Regions from separate parts of the Pseudomonas sp. GW822-FHT01E03 genome, predicted to be linked through region 1. Evidence: predicted binding sites of a transcription regulator. Region 1 holds the regulator's gene; each other region holds the start of a gene.
The links. Region 1 encodes sigma-54, which starts transcription at its own class of promoters, with help from an activator protein. Its sites were predicted from a motif close to ANTGGCATNNANNTTGCTNT; they were not measured.

Region 2: AC1RP7_RS13035 (DNA translocase FtsK) is a predicted target of sigma-54. The motif match lies at 3,732-3,751, and genes of this name have one in related genera.
Region 3: flgB (flagellar basal body rod protein FlgB) is a predicted target of sigma-54. The motif match lies at 3,429-3,448, and genes of this name have one in related genera.
Region 4: AC1RP7_RS17900 (CmpA/NrtA family ABC transporter substrate-binding protein) is a predicted target of sigma-54. The motif match lies at 2,323-2,342, and genes of this name have one in related genera.

Annotation. Positions count from the first base shown of each region.
Region 1 covers NZ_JBXAOQ010000012.1:48,414-53,840, reverse strand. Annotated here, with positions in the region: gene AC1RP7_RS22790 (KpsF/GutQ family sugar-phosphate isomerase) at 1-87, shown strand, start outside; gene AC1RP7_RS22785 (KdsC family phosphatase) at 87-611, shown strand; gene lptC (LPS export ABC transporter periplasmic protein LptC) at 619-1,191, shown strand; gene lptA (lipopolysaccharide transport periplasmic protein LptA) at 1,178-1,726, shown strand; gene lptB (LPS export ABC transporter ATP-binding protein) at 1,726-2,451, shown strand; gene AC1RP7_RS22765 (RNA polymerase factor sigma-54) at 2,699-4,192, shown strand; gene hpf (ribosome hibernation-promoting factor, HPF/YfiA family) at 4,267-4,575, shown strand; gene ptsN (PTS IIA-like nitrogen regulatory protein PtsN) at 4,588-5,052, shown strand; gene rapZ (RNase adapter RapZ) at 5,055-5,427, shown strand, end outside.
Region 2 covers NZ_JBXAOQ010000005.1:392,904-398,330, forward strand. Annotated here, with positions in the region: gene clpA (ATP-dependent Clp protease ATP-binding subunit ClpA) at 1-520, shown strand, start outside; gene infA (translation initiation factor IF-1) at 883-1,101, opposite strand; gene AC1RP7_RS13020 (arginyltransferase) at 1,213-1,920, opposite strand; gene aat (leucyl/phenylalanyl-tRNA--protein transferase) at 1,978-2,658, opposite strand; gene trxB (thioredoxin-disulfide reductase) at 2,721-3,680, opposite strand; gene AC1RP7_RS13035 (DNA translocase FtsK) at 3,988-5,427, shown strand, end outside.
Region 3 covers NZ_JBXAOQ010000004.1:499,332-504,758, reverse strand. Annotated here, with positions in the region: gene AC1RP7_RS11135 (ribonucleoside-diphosphate reductase subunit alpha) at 1-249, shown strand, start outside; gene flgE (flagellar hook protein FlgE) at 431-1,762, opposite strand; gene flgD (flagellar hook assembly protein FlgD) at 1,794-2,516, opposite strand; gene flgC (flagellar basal body rod protein FlgC) at 2,532-2,975, opposite strand; gene flgB (flagellar basal body rod protein FlgB) at 2,979-3,386, opposite strand; gene cheR (protein-glutamate O-methyltransferase CheR) at 3,750-4,577, opposite strand; gene AC1RP7_RS11105 (chemotaxis protein CheV) at 4,623-5,427, opposite strand, start outside.
Region 4 covers NZ_JBXAOQ010000008.1:187,130-192,556, forward strand. Annotated here, with positions in the region: partial or broken gene rlmKL (bifunctional 23S rRNA (guanine(2069)-N(7))-methyltransferase RlmK/23S rRNA (guanine(2445)-N(2))-methyltransferase RlmL) at 1-179, opposite strand, end outside; gene rmf (ribosome modulation factor) at 710-925, shown strand; gene AC1RP7_RS17895 (quinone-dependent dihydroorotate dehydrogenase) at 1,211-2,230, opposite strand; gene AC1RP7_RS17900 (CmpA/NrtA family ABC transporter substrate-binding protein) at 2,459-3,670, shown strand; gene AC1RP7_RS17905 (ANTAR domain-containing response regulator) at 3,686-4,261, shown strand; gene AC1RP7_RS17910 (nitrate/nitrite transporter) at 4,598-5,427, shown strand, end outside.

The DNA of each region.
Region 1 (5,427 bases):
ATCAACGCGCTGGTCGTAGTCGACAGTGAAGACCGCCCGGTTGGCGCCTTGAACATGCACGACTTGCTGCGTGCAGGAGTAATGTAATGAGTGCGGACCTGCTGCAACGCGGCAAACAGATCAAGCTGGCGGTGTTCGATGTCGATGGCGTGCTGACCGATGGGCGCCTGTACTTCCTCGAAGACGGCAGCGAGTTCAAGACGTTCAACACCCTCGACGGCCAGGGCATCAAGATGCTGATGGCCGCCGGCGTGCAGACCGCCATCATCAGTGGCCGCAAGACCCCGGTGGTCGAGCGGCGGGCCAAAAACCTCGGTATCCCGCACCTCTATCAGGGTCGCGAGGATAAACTGGTGGTACTCGACGAACTGCTGGCCCAACTCAACCTGAGCTATGAACAGGTGGCCTACCTCGGCGACGACCTGCCGGACCTGCCGGTGATTCGCCGCGTCGGCCTGGGCATGGCGGTGGCCAATGCCGCCAGCTTCGTGCGTGAACACGCCCACGGCATCACCCTCGCCCGTGGCGGCGAAGGTGCCGCTCGCGAATTCTGCGAATTGATCCTGCGCGCCCAGGACCGCCTCGACGCGGCCAATGCGGCGTACCTGTGAGCCCACTATGCTGAGCAAAAAGTTTCGCAACACCCTGATGTTCAGTTGCATCGCGGCGATATTCGCTGCGGTTGGCTACTGGAACATCAGCCCGGAACGCTTCCTCGACAAGCCGGTAACGCCGGTCGATGAAAGCGCGATCGACTATTACGCCATCAACGCCCACAGCGTGCAGTACCTGCCCGACGGCAAGCTGCAATATGATCTGGTGTCCGACAAGGTCGAGCACGTGAAAGCGACCGAGGTGACATTGCTGACCAACCCCGACCTGAATGTGTTCCGCGGCACTGAATTCCCGTGGCACGTCCAGAGCCTGCGCGGCGAGGTCAACCCTGATGGCACACAGGTCGAACTGATCGATGACGTGCGCATCACGCGCTTCGACGAGAAAAACCGTAGAACCCTGATCACCAGCACCCGCATGACCGTGTTCCCGCAGCAGCAATATGCGCAGACCGAGCAAGACGTTAGAATCGACGGCGCTGGCGGTGTATCGACTGGCAAGGGAATGAAAGCGTATTTGAAAGAAAGCAGGATACACCTGCTATCGAACGTAAGAGGACAGTATGAGGCTCGTTAAAACCCTCCCGATTTTGCTCAGTCTGGGCGCAGCACTGGGAAGCGTGAGCGCCTGGGCTCTGCCGGAAGACCAACAGCAGCCTATCCGTATTCAGGCCGACGATGCCCAGCTGGACGACAAGCAAGGTATTGCTACCTATAAGGGTGACGTGATCATCACCCAAGGCTCGATGAAGGTGACAGGCAACACCGTTACCATCACCCGCACCCCGGCTGGCGACATTGACGTAGTGACCTCGGTGGGCAACCTGGCGTACTTCGAGCAATTGCAAACGGCTGGCGATACCAAGCCTGTCCAGGGTTGGGGCGTGACGATCCAGTATCACGCTTCGCAAAATCGCGTCGTACTGATCGACAAGGCCAAAGTTGTCGACAAGGACAACAACGTCACCCAAGGCGAGAAAATTGTCTACGACACGGACAAGAAACTCGCCAGCGCCGGTCGCGCCACAGGCAGCAAAGTCACCGAGGCGCGTCCGCGTATCGACATGGTGATCCAGCCGAAGAAGAAAACCGACGAGAAAAAGGCCCAGTAATGGCAACTCTGAAAGCTCAGCATCTGGCCAAGAGCTACAAGAGCCGCCAGGTCGTGCGTGACGTCAGCCTGTCCATCGACAGCGGCCAGATCGTCGGCCTGCTTGGCCCGAACGGCGCTGGCAAGACCACCTGCTTCTACATGATCGTCGGCCTGGTGCAAGCCGATCAGGGCCGTGTCCTGATCGATGACCTGGACGTCAGCCACCAACCGATGCACGGCCGCGCAAAGGCCGGTATCGGCTACTTGCCGCAGGAAGCATCGATCTTCCGCAAACTGTCGGTGGCCGACAACATCATGGCCATCCTCGAGACCCGCAAGGAACTCGACAAGGCCGGTCGTCGCAAGGAGCTGGAAAGCCTGCTGCAGGAATTCCACATCAGCCACATCCGCGACAACCTGGGCATGAGCCTGTCCGGTGGTGAGCGCCGTCGCGTGGAAATCGCCCGCGCCCTGGCCACCAACCCGAAATTCATCCTCCTCGACGAGCCCTTCGCCGGCGTGGACCCGATTTCGGTCGGCGACATCAAGCAGATCATTCACCACCTCAAGGCCAAGGGCATTGGCGTGCTGATCACGGACCACAACGTTCGTGAAACCCTGGATATCTGTGAAACCGCCTATATCGTCAATGACGGCCAACTGATTGCCGAAGGCGACGCAGAGACCATCCTGGCCAACGACCTGGTCAAGGAAGTGTATCTGGGCCATGAGTTCCGCCTGTAAGCGCTGAGCCGTGCCCAGGCAGCTTGCCCGGGCACCTGACCAGCCACTCACCAGCGCTTCCGTGCCGACAAGCGTGGTCAGCCCTCGACAAGGGCAGCGCTGCAACACAGCTTTATAGTTTTTTATTGTTACAGCGCTCTAGGCAAACCCTTTAGTTTCAGGCATATAATTTGCTTAAGTTTGGCGCCCCGGCGCCCTGTAGTGGATGGCGCATGTGCGCCGGCGAATAAGGTGTTAAGCCCCTGCCATGAAACCATCGCTAGTCTTGAGAATGGGCCAGCAGCTGACGATGACACCGCAGCTGCAACAGGCCATCCGCCTGCTCCAATTGTCGACCCTGGACCTGCAACAGGAAATCCAGGAGGCCCTGGAGTCCAATCCGATGCTCGAACGCCAGGAAGAAGGCGACGACTTCGACAATTCCGACCCCCTGGCCGACAACGCCGAACAAAAGCCCAACACCGACATCCAGGAGCCCTCCTACCAGGAGAGCGCCCCGACGGTTGATAACCTCGATGAGGGTGACTGGAACGAGCGTATCCCCAACGAACTCCCCGTCGACACCGCGTGGGAAGACGTTTACCAGACCAGCGCCAGCAGCCTGCCCAGCAATGATGATGACGAGTGGGACTTCACCACCCGCACCTCGGCCGGCGAAAGCCTGCAGAGCCACTTGCTGTGGCAACTGAACCTGGCCCCGATGTCCGACACCGATCGCCTGATCGCCGTAACCCTGATCGACTGCATCAACAATCAGGGCTACCTGGACGAAACCCTCGAGGAAATCCTCGAAGCGTTCGACCCGGAACTGGACATCGAACTGGACGAAATCGAAGCCGTCCTGCACCGCATCCAGCAATTCGAGCCCGCCGGCATCGGCGCCCGCAACCTGGGCGAATGCCTGCTGCTGCAATTGCGCCAGCTGCCTGCCAAGACCCCTTGGCTGGCCGAGGCCAAGCGCCTGGTCACCGATTACATCGACCTGCTTGGCAGCCGCGACTACAGCCAGTTGATGCGTCGCATGAAGCTCAAGGAAGATGAGCTGCGCCAGGTCATCGAGCTAGTCCAGAGCCTCAACCCGCGCCCGGGCTCGCAGATCGAGTCCACCGAAGCCGAGTACGTCGTTCCTGACGTCATCGTGCGCAAGGACAACGAGCGCTGGCTGGTGGAGCTCAATCAGGAGTCGGTGCCACGGCTGCGGGTCAATGCCCAGTACGCCGGTTTCGTGCGCCGCGCCGACACCAGCGCCGACAATACCTTCATGCGCAATCAGTTGCAGGAGGCCCGCTGGTTCATCAAGAGCCTGCAAAGCCGCAATGAAACCCTGATGAAGGTTGCCACCCAGATCGTCGAGCATCAGCGCGGCTTTCTGGAGTACGGCGACGAAGCCATGAAGCCGCTGGTCCTGCATGACATCGCCGAAGCGGTCGGCATGCATGAATCGACGATTTCACGGGTGACCACCCAGAAGTTCATGCACACCCCCCGGGGCATTTATGAACTGAAGTACTTTTTTTCCAGTCACGTAAGCACCTCCGAAGGCGGCGAATGCTCGTCCACGGCGATCCGGGCGATCATCAAAAAACTGGTTGCAGCGGAAAATCAGAAAAAGCCGTTGAGTGACAGCAAGATCGCTGGTTTACTGGAGGCACAAGGCATTCAGGTGGCTCGCCGCACCGTCGCCAAGTACCGCGAATCCCTCGGGATCGCGCCTTCGAGCGAACGCAAGCGGTTGATGTAGGGCCACACCACAGCGTTCCAGTGGTAGATCATCTGATCTGCCGCTTTATGCACTGGCAACGAAGGAGAAGCTGTATGCAAGTCAACATCAGTGGACACCAACTGGAAGTGACCGAACCTCTTCGCACCTACATCGGCGAAAAACTCGAACGATTGGAGCGACATTTCGACAAGATCACTAATGTGCAGGTCACGATGACCGTCGAAAAACTGAAGCAGAAAATCGAAGCCACGCTGCATATTCCCGGGAATGAAGTGGTCGCCAACGCGGAACATACCGATATGTATGCCGCGATCGACGCACTCACCGACAAGCTGGATAAACAACTCAAAAAGCATAAGGAAAAGACCCAGAGCCTCCTCCAGGGCGCAACCGGTCGTTAACACTCCCAACCCATGATCCGACTTGAAAGTATCCTGACCCCCGGCCGTTCCTTGGTGAACGTGCCGGGAGGCAGTAAAAAGAAAGCCCTCGAACAAATTGCCAATCTTATCGCCCGCGAAGTGCCGGCCCTGGAGATGCAAGATGTCTTCGAGGCGCTGATCGCCCGTGAAAAACTCGGCTCCACCGGGTTTGGCAATGGCATCGCTATTCCACATTGCCGTCTCAAGGGCTGTGTTTCGCCCATCAGTGCATTGATGCACCTGGACGCCCCTATCGATTTCGACGCCATCGACGGCGCGCCGGTTGACCTGCTGTTCGTGCTGTTGGTCCCGGAAGCCGCCACCGATGCGCACCTTGAGCTGCTGCGACAGATCGCCAGCATGCTCGACCGCAAGGAAGTTCGCGAAAAGCTGCGTAGTGCTGCAAGCAACGAAGCCCTGTATCAGGTTGTCCTTGACGAGCAAAACGGTCAGTAATCATGCGCTTGATCATCGTCAGTGGCCGTTCCGGCTCAGGTAAAAGTACCGCCCTCGACGTTCTTGAGGACAGCGGCTACTACTGCATCGACAACCTGCCAGCCGGTCTGCTGCCGGAGCTGGCCGAACGCGCCCTGGTTCATACCGAGATGTTGCAGCCGCTGGTCGCCGTTTCCATTGACGCGCGCAACCTTCCCAGCCACCTGTCACGCTTCCCCGACCTGCTCGAGGAAGTCCGTGCCCGCCACATCCAGTGCGATGTGCTGTACCTGGACGCCGACGAAGAAACCCTGCTCAAGCGTTTCTCGGAAACCCGCCGACGTCACCCCCTGACCAACGCCAACCGCTCGCTGGCCGAAGCCATCAGCGTCGAGA
Region 2 (5,427 bases), on a different contig from region 1:
CATGGACCACGGTACGTTGACCGATAACAACGGGCGCAAGGCGGATTTCCGTAACGTGATCGTCATCATGACGACCAACGCCGGTGCCGAGACCGCAGCCCGCGCTTCGATCGGTTTCACCTATCAGGATCACTCGTCCGATGCGATGGAAGTGATCAAGAAGAGCTTCACGCCGGAATTCCGCAACCGTCTGGACACCATCATCCAGTTTGGTCGCCTCAGTCATGAGGTTATCAAGAGCGTGGTGGACAAGTTCCTTACCGAGCTTCAGGCGCAACTGGAAGACAAGCGAGTGTTGCTGGAAGTCACCGATGCGGCCCGCAACTGGCTGGCCGAAGGTGGCTACGACGCGGCGATGGGTGCTCGCCCAATGGCTCGCCTGATCCAGGACAAGATCAAGCGTCCGCTGGCGGAGGAGATTCTCTTTGGCGAACTGGCCGAGCATGGCGGTGTGGTACACATCGACATCAAGGACGGGGAGCTGACCTTCGAGTTCGAGACCACGGCCGAGATGGCCTGACGTTCAAAAGCAAAACAAAAAGGCGCCGAAAGGCGCCTTTTTGCTGTCTGTTGATCGGCATGTCTGCTGTCTGTGGGAGCGAGCTTGCTCGCGATGGTCGTCAACGATGATGCGGGGAGTCTGACTTGACGTGGTGCTCTCAGGTTTTTCGCGAGCAAGCTCGCTCCTACAGGAGGTGGGGGAGTAAATTACAGGCAAACAAAAACGCCCGGCATAAGCCGGGCGTTTTGTATTGACTTGCTTAGCGAGTGAGCCCTATCTCTGTAGGAGCGAGCTTGCTCGCGATGTTCGTCAATGATGATGCGGGGACTCTGACTTGACGCGGTACCGTCAGGTTTATCGCGAGCAAGCTCGCTCCAACCTTATCGAGCGCGGTAAGTGATGCGCCCTTTGCTCAAGTCATAAGGAGTCAGCTCTACGCGCACTTTGTCGCCGGTAAGAATACGGATGTAGTTCTTGCGCATCTTGCCGGAGATGTGCGCGGTTACGACGTGCCCATTTTCCAACTCCACACGAAACATGGTGTTGGGCAGGGTGTCGACGACAGTGCCTTCCATTTCGAAGCTGTCTTCTTTCGACATGCAGTAAAGCCCTCGGTGTCCAATGAATGGCCCGGTGCAACTGCGCCAGGCAAAAGCGGCGTGCATTGTGCCCGAAAAATGGGGTTTAAGCCAAGGGGTTTAGGGGCGGCTCTAGTTTAGAACCACCCAGCGCTGATTAATCAGCAACTCAATAGGGCGATATTGAGTCTTGTAGTTCATTTTTTTGCAGTTTTTGATCCAGTAGCCGAGGTAGACCGCATCCAGCCCCAGCCGCCTGGCCTCGGCGATTTGCCACAGGATCGCATAGCGCCCAAGGCTGCGGCGCTCTTCGGCCGGTTCGTAGAAGGTGTAGACCGCCGAAAGACCGTTCGGCAGTAAATCGGTGACGGCGACGGCCAGCAGCCGGCCATTCAGGCGAAATTCATAAAATCTTGAAAACGGCAGGTCCCGCACCAGGAATGTCGAAAACTGGTCGCGACTCGGCGGGTACATGTCGCCATCGGCGTGACGCTGTTCAATATAGCGCTGGTAAAGGTCGAAGTATTCTTCGTTGAAGCCGGGCTTGGCTGGACGTACCTGCAAATCCACGTTGCGCTTGAAGATGCGTTTCTGTTGCCGGTTGGGCGTGAACTGTCCCACGGGAATGCGCGCCGGAACGCAGGCATTGCAATTCTGGCAATGCGGCCGATAGAGATGATCGCCACTGCGACGAAACCCCATCTCCGACAGGTCTGCATAGACATGCACATCCATGGGCTGGCTAGGGTCGAGGAACAGGGTTGTGGCCTGCTCCTCCGGCAGATAACTGCAAGAGTGCGGCTGAGTGGCATAGAACTTCAATCGCGCCAACTCGGTCATGATCAACCCTCGGGATAATGCTTTTGAATAAGTGTAAGCCACCTGCGCAAAAGTCGCTCAGCAAACCCAGCTAGCGCGATTGGGCTGGTCCAGATGCCTGGCCAGATAGTTGGCAAATTCATGGCGGGGTATCGCCCGGGCTCCGAGACTGTGCAGGTGATCGGTGGGCATCTGGCAATCGATCAGTACAAAACCCGAGTCTTTCAGATGCCGCACCAGTGTGGCAAAGCCGAATTTCGAGGCGTTGTCAGCGAGGCTGAACATGGACTCACCGAAAAACAGCTGGCCCATTGCCAGGCCGTAGAGTCCGCCCACCAGTTCGTCCCCGTCCCACACTTCCACCGAGTGCGCGTGGCCACGCCTGTGCAGTTCGATGTAGGCGTCCTGCATGGCCTCGGTGATCCAGGTGCCGTCGGCGTAATCCCGGGGCGCGGCACAGGCGCGGATGACGGCGGCGAAGTCCTGGTCAAAGGTCACTTGATAGCGTTGTTGGCGTAGCAGTTTGTTCAGGCTGCGCGAGACGTGCAATTCGTCGGGAAACAGCACCGTACGCGGGTCCGGAGACCACCAGAGGATTGGCTGGCCCTCGGAAAACCAAGGGAAGCAGCCGTGGCGATAAGCCGAGATCAGCCGGTCGGCGGACAGATCACCACCGGCAGCCAGCAGCCCGTTGGGGTCGCGCATGGCCTTTTCCAGTGGAGGGAAATGCAAGGTATTGCGTTGTAACCAAGTCAGCATGGCATCCGGGCTTGCAGAAGGGGAGGGCAGTGGCGGGTGTTGGCCCGCCATAAAGTTTGCCTTCAAACGGTTGGAATGTCGTCCAGGTATTTTTCAGCGTCCAGCGCCGCCATGCAACCGGCACCGGCAGATGTAACGGCCTGGCGATAAACGTGGTCGGCCACGTCACCGGCGGCAAACACACCTGCAATCGCCGTAGCGGTGGCATCGCCTTCGCTGCCACCCTTGACCAGCAGATACCCGTCGCGCATTTCCAGCTGGCCTGTGAACAGGTCGGTGTTGGGTTTATGGCCGATGGCGATAAACACCCCGGCCAGCGACAGCTCCCGGGTTTCACCCGTGTGACTGTCCCGCAGGCGGGCACCGGTCACGCCGCTGGCATCGCCGAGCACTTCGTCCAGGTTTTGGTTCCAGTGCAGGCGAACATTGCCGTTGGCGGCCTTTTCAAAGAGTTTGTCCTGGAGGATTTTTTCCGAGCGCAGTTTGTCGCGCCGATGGATCAGGTGCACTTCTTTGGCGATGTTCGACAGGTACAAGGCTTCCTCGACCGCCGTGTTGCCGCCGCCGACCACAGCAACCACTTGATTGCGATAGAAAAATCCATCACAGGTCGCGCACGCCGAAACTCCTTTGCCGGCGAACGCTTCTTCCGACGGCAGGCCCAGGTATTGCGCGGAGGCGCCGGTGGCAATGATCAAGGCGTCGCAGGTGTAGGTGCCGCCATCGCCGATCAGCTCGAACGGTCGTTGTTGCAACTTGGCGGTATGGATGTGGTCGTAAACGATCTCGGTGGCAAAGCGTTCGGCGTGTTTTTGCATGCGATCCATCAGCACCGGTCCGGTCAGGCCTTCAACGTCGCCTGGCCAGTTATCCACTTCGACGGTGGTGGTGAGCTGGCCACCTGCCTGGATGCCGGTAATGACGACCGGCTTGAGGTTGGCGCGGGCGGCATAAACTGCCGCGCTGTAACCGGCAGGGCCGGAGCCCAGGATAATCAGGCGGGAATGCTTCGCTTCGCTCATAAAAAACACCTCATAAGCCTTTGTCACCAAAGAGAATGCATGCTCAAATTGAATGGCATGTCATGTGCTGTTGACTATGCTGCATCCAAGGGTCTCAAGCATGGCGTCGTGCGTACAAACCCGTACAATGCCCTGCGTGTTACATATATTCAGTGTGCGCCGTGTTTATAGAAACAGGGGTGCAGTGTTAAAAGTAGTCCCGGTTACACGTGTTAACTTTATTACCTGCCTGGATTGGGCAGTTTTTTCGCGGTTTTTATAGACATTCACCAGATGGACGCGCCATTGGCGCAGGAAAAGAAGCGTTTTGAAGAAATCCACCGCAGCACCCAAACCAGCCGTCGTGCCGCTCTGGCGCCAGCACTTGCACTACCGACTCAAGGAAGGTGCGCTGATCGCCATCGGTGCCTTGTGCCTGTTCCTGATGATGGCCTTGTTGACCTATGGCAAGGATGATCCGGGCTGGAGCCATAACAGCAAGATCGACGACGTGCAGAACTTCGGCGGGCCAGCGGGCTCCTACAGCGCCGATATCCTGTTCATGGTGCTGGGTTACTTCGCCTACATCTTCCCGTTGCTGCTGGCGATCAAGGCGTACCAGATCTTCCGCCAGCGTCACGAACCGTGGCAGTGGAGCGGGTGGCTGTTCTCCTGGCGCCTGATCGGCCTGGTGTTCCTGGTGCTGTCGGGCGCCGCTCTGGCCCATATCCATTTCCATGCCGCGACCGGTCTGCCGGCCGGTGCGGGCGGTGCGCTGGGGGAAAGCCTCGGCGAACTGGCCAGGAACGCCCTGAATATCCAGGGCAGCACGCTGTTGTTCATTGCGTTGTTCCTGTTCGGCCTGACTGTGTTTACCGACCTGTCGTGGTTCAAGGTGATGGACATCACCGGCAAGATCACCCTCGACCTGTTCGAGCTGTTCCAGGGCGCCGCCAATCGCTGGTGGGCGGCCCGTACCGAGCGCAAACAGCTGGTTGCCCAGTTGCGTGAAGTCGACGACCGTATGGATGAAGTGGTTGCGCCGACGGTCACCGACAAACGCGAGCAGGCCAAGGTCAAGGAACGCCTGATCGAACGTGAGCAAGCCCTGAGCAAGCACATGTCCGAGCGCGAGAAGCAGGTGCCGCCGGTGATTGCGCCCGCGCCGCCAAAGCCCGCCGCACCGAGCAAACGCGTCGAGAAAGAAAAGCAGGCGCCGCTGTTCGTCGACAGCGCCGTGGAAGGCACCTTGCCGCCGATTTCGATTCTCGATCCGGCGGAAAAGAAACAGCTCAATTACTCGCCTGAATCCCTGGCTGCGGTCGGCCACTTGCTGGAAATCAAGCTCAAGGAATTCGGCGTTGAAGTCGCAGTGGATTCGATCCACCCGGGCCCGGTGATCACCCGTTACGAAATCCAGCCGGCGGCCGGGGTAAAAGTCAGCCGAATCTCCAACCTGGCCAAAGACCTGGCCCGTTCCCTGGCCGTGACCAGCGTGCGCGTGGTGGAAGTGATTCCGGGCAAGACCACGGTCGGTATCGAGATTCCCAACGAAGATCGGCAGATCGTGCGTTTCTCCGAGGTGTTGTCGACTCCGGAATACGACAACTTCAAATCCCCGGTCACCCTGGCCCTGGGCCATGACATCGGCGGCAAGCCGGTCATCACCGACCTTGCGAAAATGCCGCACTTGCTGGTGGCCGGTACCACCGGTTCCGGTAAGTCGGTGGGTGTGAACGCGATGATCCTGTCGATCCTGTTCAAGTCT
Region 3 (5,427 bases), on a different contig from region 1:
GGCGCTTCGGGCAAGAAACTGGACGTGACCTACCGCATGGCCTGGTACCGTGGCCTGAAAACCACTTACTACCTCCGTGCCCTGGCTGCGACCAGCACCGAGAAGTCGACCATCAACACCGGCAAGCTGAACGCGGTTTCCAGCGGCGGCAACCACGGTGACGACTCGGTCCTGGCGGCGCCTGCAGGTCCCGCTCCAGTGCCAAAGGCTTGCGCCATCGACGAGCCGGATTGCGAAGCTTGCCAATAAGCTGAGCCAGCAAGCACCCAAAGGTGCTTGCTCGAAACCCCCGATCAGCCTCTGGCGGGTCGGGGGTTTTCTTTTGCCTGCCTGTAGGAGCGTCGACCGGCTGCTCCTACAGGCTTTCGGCGAGCACAAAAAAGCCCTTCTTGCGAAGGGCTCCTTGTGCAGCATGTTCAGCCAACCGGCATCAAGTCATCTGAATGATGGTCTGCATGATGGTGCTCTGGGTGGAAATGGTCTTGGCGTTCGCCTGGTAGTTGCTCTGCGCCTTGATCAGGTCGACCAATTCGTTGGTCAGATTGACGTTGGACTCTTCCAGGGAGTTGGAAACGATCGAACCCAGGGTGCCGGTCTCCGGCGCATCGTAGCCCGGGATACCCGACGCGTAGGTTTCTTTCCAGCTGGTACCGCCTACCGGCTGCAGGCCTTGCTCGTTGGTGAAGCTGGCCAGGGAAATCTGGCCGATCGGCTTGGTCTGGTTGTTGCTGAAGTTGGCCAGCAGCACACCGCTGCCATCGATGGTCAGGTTGGTGATCTGGCCGGTGGCGTAACCGTTCTGCGCCGGAATCGAACGCGCGGTGTCGGCATTGAACTGGGTAGTGTTGGCCATGGCGATGGTCAACCCTGCTGGATCGGCTGCGGCACCGTTGGCTGTCCAGACGCCATTGGTGACACTGCCCGGGGTCCAGTTGGTGATTTTCAGGTCACTGCTGATCACCGAAGTCGGTGGCGTGGTTGGTGGCGTCACTGGCGTGCTGACCGAAGTCAGTTTGCCGGTGGAATCGAACGACATGGTCGAAGCAACCGGCGCGGTAACAGTAGGATCACTGCCATCCGGATTGCGGCCATCGATCAGTGTGTAGGTGTCCCACGTGTTCGCTCCAGTCTTGACCATGTATTGATCCATGGTGTGCTGGTTACCCTGCGTATCGTAGATCGGGGTACTGAACGATTTGGTAAAAGTCTCGGTTTTGGACGGGTTGAACTTGTTCGCCGCAACCGTCTGGTCGATCACTGCCGACGTCGAGTTCAGGTTGATCGTCGACGACACGGTGCTGGTGGACTTCGGTGCCAGGTTGGACGTGTCGATCCGCAGGTCCGTCAGCACGCCATTGACGATCTTGCCGTTGGAGTCCACACCGTAACCTTGCAGGCGGGCAGTACCGTCGCTGTTGGTGACGTAGCCTTCCTTGTCGGTCTTGAACGTACCGGCACGGGTATAGGTCAGCGAGCCGTTGTTGCTCAGGACAAAGAAACCGTTGCCCTGGATACCCATATCGAGCACGTTGCCGGTGTTGCTCACGTCACCCTGGCCGAACTGCTGGGAAACGTTGGCCAGGCGCACGCCGTTGCCGACGGTCTTGCTGCCGGTACCCAGGCGGGTCGCCGAGTACACGTCTTCGAATTCTGCACGGGACGATTTGAAACCGGTGGTCGCGACGTTGGCGATGTTGTTGCCGGTCACGTCCAGTTGTTTGTTGGCTGCATAGAGACCGCTAAGGCCGATATTAAAAGACATCATCCACTCCTTTATGCCGTGTTAGTCGGCTCTACATACCAATGGTTTGTACTTTGGACAGAGCAACGCTGCCCAGCCCGGCCAGATTGAGCATCAACTCACCGCCGGTCTGGCTGATGGTCACGCTGTTGACGGTCGCGGGCAGGTTGGTGATCAACGCAACGGACTGACCATCGATCGTGGTCGTGGCGCCGAAGGTATAGGTGCCTGCAGGTACGGTCTCACCCGCATCGTTCTTGCCGTCCCAGATGAAGCTGGCGTTGCCGGCCTTCTGTGAACCGAGGTCGATGGTGCGCACTGTCTTGCCGGCTGCGTCGGTGATCTTCAGGGTGGCAGACGCCACCGAAGACGGAACGACCACCGTGCCGCTGAGGCTCTTGGTGGTATCGACCACGGCCTTGTCGCCAGGAGCGATGACCGAACGCCCCACCAGCGACGATGCCTGCAAGGCTTGGGACGAGTTGTAGTTGCTGGCCAGGCCGGTCACCGTATCGTTGAGCGTGGTGATGCCTTCCAGGCTGCTGAATTGCGCCAGCTGGGCCACGAATTCGCCGTTGTCCTGGGGTTCCAGCGGGTTCTGGTTTTTCAACTGAGTAACCAGCAATTTCAGGAATGCATCCTTGCCCAGGGCCTTGTTGCCCGTGGCGCTGCCGGTTGCCGACGCGAGGCCGTCAGTCGTGGTGCTGGTCTTGATCGAGGAGTTGGCCAGGATATCGTTGAGGCTCAAACCACTGGTGGAATCGGTAACACTCATCTGAGTCGCCCCTTATCACTGACCGAGGGTCAGGACCTTCTGCATCATGGTTTTGGCGGTGTTCATCATTTCGGCGTTGGTCTGGAACGAACGGCTCGCGGAAATCATGTCGGCCATTTCCTCCACCACGTTGACGTTCGGGTAATAGACGTAACCCTTGGCATCGGCCGCCGGATGGTTCGGCTCGTAGCGCGCGTCAAGATTGCTCTGGTCTTCGACCACACCCAGCACCTGAACACCCTGACCGGCGGCGTCCTGGCTCTGGAACAGCGAATCGCTGCCGCCGCTCTGCCCGCCCTGGAACATGGTGGCGAATACCGGGTGACGCGCACGGTAGGTCTGGTCGATGCTCGACGAGACCGTTTCGGCGTTGGCGATGTTCGAAGCGACGGTGTTCAAACGCGTGGTCTGCGCACTCATGCCGCTACCGGCAATGTTGAAAACACTGGATAGAGACATGGCTTACTCTCCGCGCAGAGCTGACACCAGCCCTTTGAATTTGCTGTTGAGCAGGGTGAAGCTGGCCTGGAAGCCGATCGCGTTTTCCGCGTAGTTCGACTGCTCCAGCTGGGCGTCCACGGTGTTCTGGTCAATCGACGGTTGCATCGGCGTGCGATACAGCAACGACTCGTCGCCATTGCCCAGGCCTTCAGCCTCGATATGACGGCTGTTGGTCATGTTCAAGGCGAAAGTGCCGCTTTTGGTTTTCTCGTTCTGCTCGGCAAGCACTTTCGAGAAGTCCAGGTCCCGAGCCTTGTAGTTCGGGGTATCGGCGTTGGCGATGTTGTTGGCCAGGACTTCGGCACGCTGGGCTCGGAAGCCCAGGGCTTGTTCGTGGATACCGAGCGCTTTATCGAAGCTGATGCTCATGTCGGGAAACCTTCGGGTGACCTGATTTTTCGTAGAATCAACTTAGCAAGCCCCATGCCAATTCAAAAACCCCCGGAAACCGGGGCCTTGCAGGCCATGGCAACATGGCAATGCCAGAAAAGCGGCAACGGTTTTCCGCCGGATGCCGCTTTTCTGCCGCCTCCTCACCCTTTTCAGAACACCGCCGCCCCTGTGGGAGCGAGCTTGCTCGCGATTGCGGTGTGTCAGGGAAAGTTGAACTCGACTGTCAGGACGCTATCGCGAGCAAGCTCGCTCCCACAGGGGTCAGCAGCGTTTGCAAGAAATCAGCACACAAAAAACGGGAGCCTATAAGGACTCCCGTTTTCGATGACGCCGGCAAATTCACTTCGCCTGGTAAATGATCCCCGGGCTGCACTGGACCATCTGGTAATGATCCGGCAAACCGTTCAACGCTTCGGAAGCACCGAGAAACAGGTAACCGCCTGGCTTCAATGTGCTGTGGATACGCAGCAGGATGTCCTTCTTCACCTCGGCGGAGAAGTAGATCAACACATTGCGGCAAAACACGATGTCGAACTTGCCGAGGCTCGCGTAGCTGTCCAGCAGGTTGAAGGAACGGAATTCCACCCGGCTCTTGATCGGCGCCTTGATCGCCCAGCGCCCCGCCCCTTTCGGGTCGAAATAACGCTGCAAGCGCTCAGGCGACAGGCCGCGCCCGATGGCCAGGCTGTCGTACTCGCCGGTCTTGCAGTTGTTCAGCATGGTACCGGACAGGTCGGTGGCAACAATCTGTACGCCCATCCTCAACTGGCCCATGTTGACCCGCTCGAACTCGTCGATGGACATCGACAACGAATACGGCTCCTGGCCCGACGAGCATGCTGCCGACCAGATGCGCAGGCGCTGACCGGGACTGGCCTTGATCGCTTCGGGCAGTACCTTGTTCTTCAAGACTTCAAACGGGTAGGTGTCACGAAACCACAGGGTTTCGTTAGTGGTCATGGCATCCACCACCTGCTCGCGCAAACCGCTGCGCGGCTGGGTCTGCATGCGCTGAACCAGTTCCCCCAAAGACTTGATGCCTTGCTGTTCCATCAGTTTGTTGAGACGGCTGGAGACCAGGTACTGCTTGTTTTCACCGAGCAAAATGCCACAGGCTTTTTCCAGAAATACCCGGAACTGTTCGAAATCCAAATTACCCGTAGACAATGATGCCGCCTCTTAAATCGTGTTGACTGCCAGGGGTGCGAACCCCTAGCTGATATCTGCTGCTTTGATCCGGTCGACTACCCGGGATGCCAGGTCATCAGGACGGAACTTGGCCAGGAAGTCATCGGCACCGACCTTCTTGACCATCGCCTGATTGAATACCCCCGACAACGAAGTATGCAGGATGATATGAAGCTTTTGCATGCGCGGGTCGTTGCGGATCTCCGCCGTCAGGGTGTACCCGTCCATCTCCGGCATCTCGATGTCGGAGATCATCATCAGGAACTCTTCTTCCGGCTTCTTGCCCTCGTCGACCAGTTTGCGCAGGTAGTCCAGCGCTTGCCGACCGTCGTTCAACGCCACCACTTCCACGCCGACCGTTTGCAGGCAGCGCGTGACCTGCTTGCGCGCCACCGACGAGTCGTCGACCGTCAGCACGCGCAACGAAAGCGCCTTGTGCTGGGTTTCGACATCCACCACACCCACGGAAATCGCTTCCGGCGTCGGCGCCACTTCCGCCAGCACCTTCTCGACGTCGATGATTTCGACCAACTGATTGTCGACCCGCGTCACCGCCGTCAGGTAGTGATCGCGCCCGGTGCCCTTGGGCGGCGGATGGATCTCCTCCCAGTTCATGTTGACGATGCGTTCCACCGAGCGGACCAGGAAACCCTGGGTCTTGGTGTTGTACTCCGTGATGATCACGAAGGGGCTGTTCTTGTCTTTCAACGCGCCGGAACCAGTCGCCATCGCCAGATCAAGGATCGGAATGGTCGCCCCCCGGATGTTCGCCACGCCGCACACGACAGGACTGGATTTGGGCATCAGCGTCAGTTTGGGGCATTGCAGC
Region 4 (5,427 bases), on a different contig from region 1:
ACGCGGTTGGCCAGGCGTGACCACAGGCACAGGCGATAAGCGGTTTCCATGGTGGCCATGCCGCGTACGGCAGAGGTGTGCTCCCGCGCTTCCTCAAGGCCAAGCCCGACGGCTTCCTCGATGAGCAGGCCTTCAAGGCCTTTTGGGCAAGTGAGGAAGAGTTCGAAACGATCGGACATGGGAATTCCAGAACCTTTAGCTAAGTGACCGGGCAACGCATTGCCGGTCCGGTTTTCAATCAGGCACTTTTCTCGAAGAGCGCCCGCGTGGCACGAAGGTGTGCCGTTCCACCCCTGCTGCTCGGGTTAAATGAGCTTAGATGCAAGGACAGATAAAAAAGTTGATGCAACAAAATGTCATAAGTCGACCCTTCGTCGAATAGTGCTTCCCGGCAACGGGAGCCATTCTCACTAAAGGATTAAGCCCATCATCCAGCGCAGAGCCGATCATACCGGGGTTTGGCCAATAAATACGCTACAAACGCTCTGTTACTTATGGCGTTAGCACATGAACGGTTACGTCCTTATGACAAAACGATCATTCCCTCGATGTGACGCATTGGTTAGAACTCAATACAGGTTGGCGCCGCAATGACGCCAACACCTTGGCTCGTCACGCCGGCAACGAGCCCCCAACGGCAGAGTTTTTCTGCCAGACCTCAATAGAGGTCGACGCGATAAATACAGTCAACAAGTGAGGGCAACACCCTATGAGAAGACTTAAGCGTGATCCGTTGGAAAGAGCATTTTTGCGCGGATATCAATATGGCGTTGGTGGTAAATCCCGTGAGCTTTGCCCATTTACTCTACCGTCGGTACGTCAAGCCTGGATTAACGGCTGGCGAGAAGGACGCGGCGACAACTGGGACGGTATGACCGGCACTGCGGGAATCCACAGACTCAACGAACTTCACGCCGTCGGCTAATTACAGGGCAGAACACTCCGACACGACAATCTGATTTGTACTGAATTAACCATGCACGTCCCATCCGGACGGCGGGCTCCGGCCCAGGGGCTCCTTTAAAGGGGCCCTTTTTTATACCTGCTTCACATTCAGCGACGATACCCTTGTGGCGAGGGGGCTTGCCCCCGTTGGGTCGCGAAGCGGCCCCGAAACCAATCGACTCGGTGACACCGGTAAAACACAGTGGCCGGAATTGCGGCTGCTTCGCAGCCGAACGGGGGCAAGCCCCCTCGCCACAAAAGCTCGCTAGCGTAGTGCTGCGATTGCGTCTACGGATTCACGAATCAGCGCCGGGCCTTTGTAGATGAAGCCCGAGTAGATCTGCACCAGGCTCGCGCCCGCGGTGATTTTCTCCGCTGCGTGCTTGCCTTCGGTAATACCGCCGGCAGCGATGATCGGCAGCCGACCACCCAGCTCCGATGCCAGCACTTTCACGGTGTGGGTGCTCTTGTCGCGAACCGGCGCGCCGGACAGACCACCGGCTTCTTCGCCGTGCTCCATGCCTTCGACGCCTACACGGCTCAGGGTGGTGTTAGTCGCAATGACCGCATCCATCCCGGTTTCGATCAGCGCTTGCGCAACTTGTGCGGTTTCTTCGTCGCTCATGTCCGGCGCGATCTTGATCGCCAGCGGTACATGTTTGCCATGACGCAATGCCAGTTCCGCGCGGCGCTCGGCCAGATCGGCCAGCAACTGCTTGAGCGAGTCACCGAATTGCAGGCTGCGCAGGCCCGGCGTGTTCGGCGAGCTGACGTTGACCGTCACATAGCTGGCGTGGGCGTAGACCTTGTCCAGGCAGATCAGGTAGTCGTCCACGGCACGCTCGACCGGCGTATCGAAGTTCTTGCCGATGTTGATGCCCAGCACGCCCTTGTATTTGGCCGCCGCCACGCGGGCCAGCAGGTGATCGACGCCGAGGTTGTTGAACCCCATGCGATTGATGATCGCCTCGGCTTCCGGCAGACGGAACAGGCGCGGCTTCGGGTTGCCCGGCTGCGGACGCGGCGTGATGGTGCCGATTTCGACAAAACCGAAACCCAGTTGGGCGAAACCATCGATGGCCGCGCCGTTCTTGTCCAGGCCGGCGGCCAGCCCCACCGGATTCGGGAAGTCCAGGCCCATGACATTCACCGGCGTCTTCGCCGGGGCCTTGCACAGCAAGCCGTTGAGCCCAAGACGCCCGCCCGCGCCGATCAGGTCCAGGGACAGATCGTGGGAGGTTTCCGGGGAGAGTTTGAACAACAGCTGACGGGCCAGGGTGTACATGGGCGGATTTGACTCGATTGGCGGCGAATTGAGGCGGCGATTATAGCCGGGCAACGGGGTGGCAAGCGAGGCGCGTGATCAAATCAACGGATAATGGCATATGCCTTGCACCACTCTGGGCACCAGCACCCATGCCAACGACCGAATGTGTGCAAAGACAATGGCGTCGTCCCCGACCTGCTCATGCAAGAACTCGGGACGACGTTTTTTTTGCAAGGTGAACACGCGATGAACGAACCATCAGCCGGCCCTCTGGCCTGGGTCAATGGCAGCGATGCCCCGGAAAAAACCGAAATCAATCTCGGCTTCATGGCTCTGAGCGACTGCGCCTCGGTGGTTGTCGCCGCCACCCAGGGCTTCGCCCAACCCCATGGCTTGACCCTGAACCTCAAGCGTCAGTCGTCCTGGGCCAACCTGCGGGACAAACTGGTCAGCGGCGAACTCGATGCCGCCCACAGCCTCTACGGTCTGGTTTACGCCGTTCACCTGGGCATCGGTGGCGTGGCCGCGACCGACATGGCCGTGCTGATGGGCCTGAATCAGAACGGCCAGAGCATCAACCTGTCCCGAGGTTTGCAAGCGCTTGGAGTGACCAGTCCTGAAGCACTGGAACGGCACGTGCACCAAACTCGCTCAAAATTCACCTTCGCCCAGACGTTTCCAACCGGCACCCACGCCATGTGGCTGTATTACTGGCTCGCCAGCCAGGGCATTCACCCGCTCCTGGAGGTCGACAGCGTGGTGGTGCCGCCGCCGCAAATGGTCGCGCACCTGCGGGCCGGGCGCATCGACGGGCTCTGCGTCGGCGAACCCTGGTCCGCCAGCGCCGTGCAACAGGACCTCGGCTTCACCTTGGCCACGACCCAGACCATCTGGCCCGATCATCCGGAAAAGGTCCTGGCCTGCACCCGCGCCTTCGTCGAGCAATACCCCAACACTGCCCGCGCGTTGGTGATGGCGATTCTGGAGGCCAGTCGCTTCATCGAAGAAAGCAGCGAAAATCGTCGCAGCACCGCGCAATTGCTCAGTGCAGCGCAATACCTCGATTCGCCGCTGGAGTGCATCGAGCCGCGCCTGCTGGGCGATTATGTCGATGGTCTGGGCAATCGCTGGCAAGACCCACACGCCCTGCGCTTCCACGGTGAAGGCGAGGTCAATCTGCCGTACCTGTCCGATGGCATGTGGTTCATGACCCAGTTCCGTCGCTGGGGTTTGTTGCGCGACGACCCGGATTACCTCGCCGTGGCCCGTCAAGTCCAGCAACTAGACTTGTATCGTGAAGCGGCCAGCGCTGTAGGGGTCGCGGCACGGGGCAAGGAGATGCGCAGCAGTCAGTTGATCGACGGCAAGACCTGGGACGGTTCGGACCCGGCCGGTTATGCCCGCAGTTTCAAACTGCACGCCATGAGCGACAGCTCGCACCGATCCGCCAGCCGCTGACAGGAGACCATGAACATGCTGCGTATCCTGCTGATCAACGACACCGCTAAAAAAGTCGGGCGCCTGAAGGCCGCCCTGACCGAGGCCGGATTCGAAGTGATCGATGAATCCGGCCTGACCATCGACCTGCCCGAACGCGTCGAAACGGTGCGTCCGGATGTGATTCTGATCGATACCGAGTCACCGGGCCGCGATGTCATGGAACAAGTGGTGCTGGTGACTCGCGACCAGCCACGACCGATTGTGATGTTCACAGACGAACACGACCCCGATGTGATGCGACAGGCGATCAAGTCCGGTGTCAGCGCCTACATCGTCGAAGGCATTCACGCACAACGCCTGCAGCCGATTCTCGATGTGGCCATGGCACGTTTCGAAAGCGATCAGGCCTTGCGTGCCCAACTGCATGCCCGCGACCAGCAATTGGCCGAGCGCAAGCGCATTGAACTGGCCAAGGGACTGCTGATGAAAATGAAGGACTGCAACGAGGAAGAGGCCTACACACTGATGCGCCGCCAGGCGATGAGCCGCCAGCAGAAGCTGATTCAAGTGGCGGAGCAGATTATTGCCATGAGCGAGTTGCTCGGCTGAAGTCCAGTGGCGCTTGTAAGGGCGCCATCGCGAGCAGGCTCGCTCCCACAGGTGGTTTGTGTTCGACGCCATTCCCTTGTGGGAGCGAGCCTGCTCGCGAATGGCCGCTCGATTTCGAGTGTTGGCACAGATCTCGCTAAGTAATCACCACAGGTAACCAACGGCGGTTGCCCCACCTACGACAAAGACGTCGCTCACCTCATTTGCCCTTGGCGGATCGGGTAGCGGCGTTTTTTCGTTTTGGCCCCACAGCACGGGGCCGGTGGTGCGGCCGTATCGGCGCCCCACCTGCAAGCTCATGACTCCTTTCGAGACTCTTCACAGCTGAGGTGCGCAATGAATTCAAGCTTCTGGAAATCCGGCCATACACCCACATTGTTCGCAGCCTTCCTCTATTTCGACCTGAGCTTCATGGTCTGGTACCTGCTCGGTCCTTTGGCAGTACAGATCGCCGCCGACCTGCACCTGACGACGCAGCAACGAGGGCTGGTGGTCGCCACGCCGATTCTGGCCGGGGCGGTGTTGCGCTTCGTGATGGGGATGCTGGCTGATCGCCTGTCGCCCAAAACCGCCGGCCTGATCGGTCAGGTCATCGTGATCTGCGCGCTGTTCGGCGCCTGGAAACTCGGGATCCACAGCTACGAGCAGGCGTTGCTGCTGGGCCTGTTCCTCGGCATGGCCGGCGCTTCGTTCGCCGTCGCCCTGCCCCTGGCCTCGCAGTGGTATCCGCCGCAGCATCAAGGCAAGGCCATGGGCATTGCCGGCGCGGGGAACTCGGGCACGGTGCTCGCCGCATTGATCGCCCCGGTGCTGGCGGCGGCGGTTGGCTGGAGCAACGTGTTCGGTTTCGCCCTGATTCCGCTGATTCTGACCCTGATCGTCTTCGCCTGGCTGGCCCGCAATGCCCCCGAGCGGCCAAAAGCCAAATCCATGGCCGACTACTTCAAGGCCTTGGGCGATCGTGACAGCTGGTGGTTCATGTTTTTCTACAGCGTGACATTCGGCGGCTTCATCGGTCTGGCCAGTGCCCTGCCCGGTTATTTCAACGACCAGTACGGCTTGAGCCCGGTGACCGCCGGCTACTACACCGCAGCCTGCGTGTTCGGCGGCAGCCTGATGCGCCCCTTGGGTGGCGCGCTGGCTGACCGGTTCGGCGGCATTCGGAC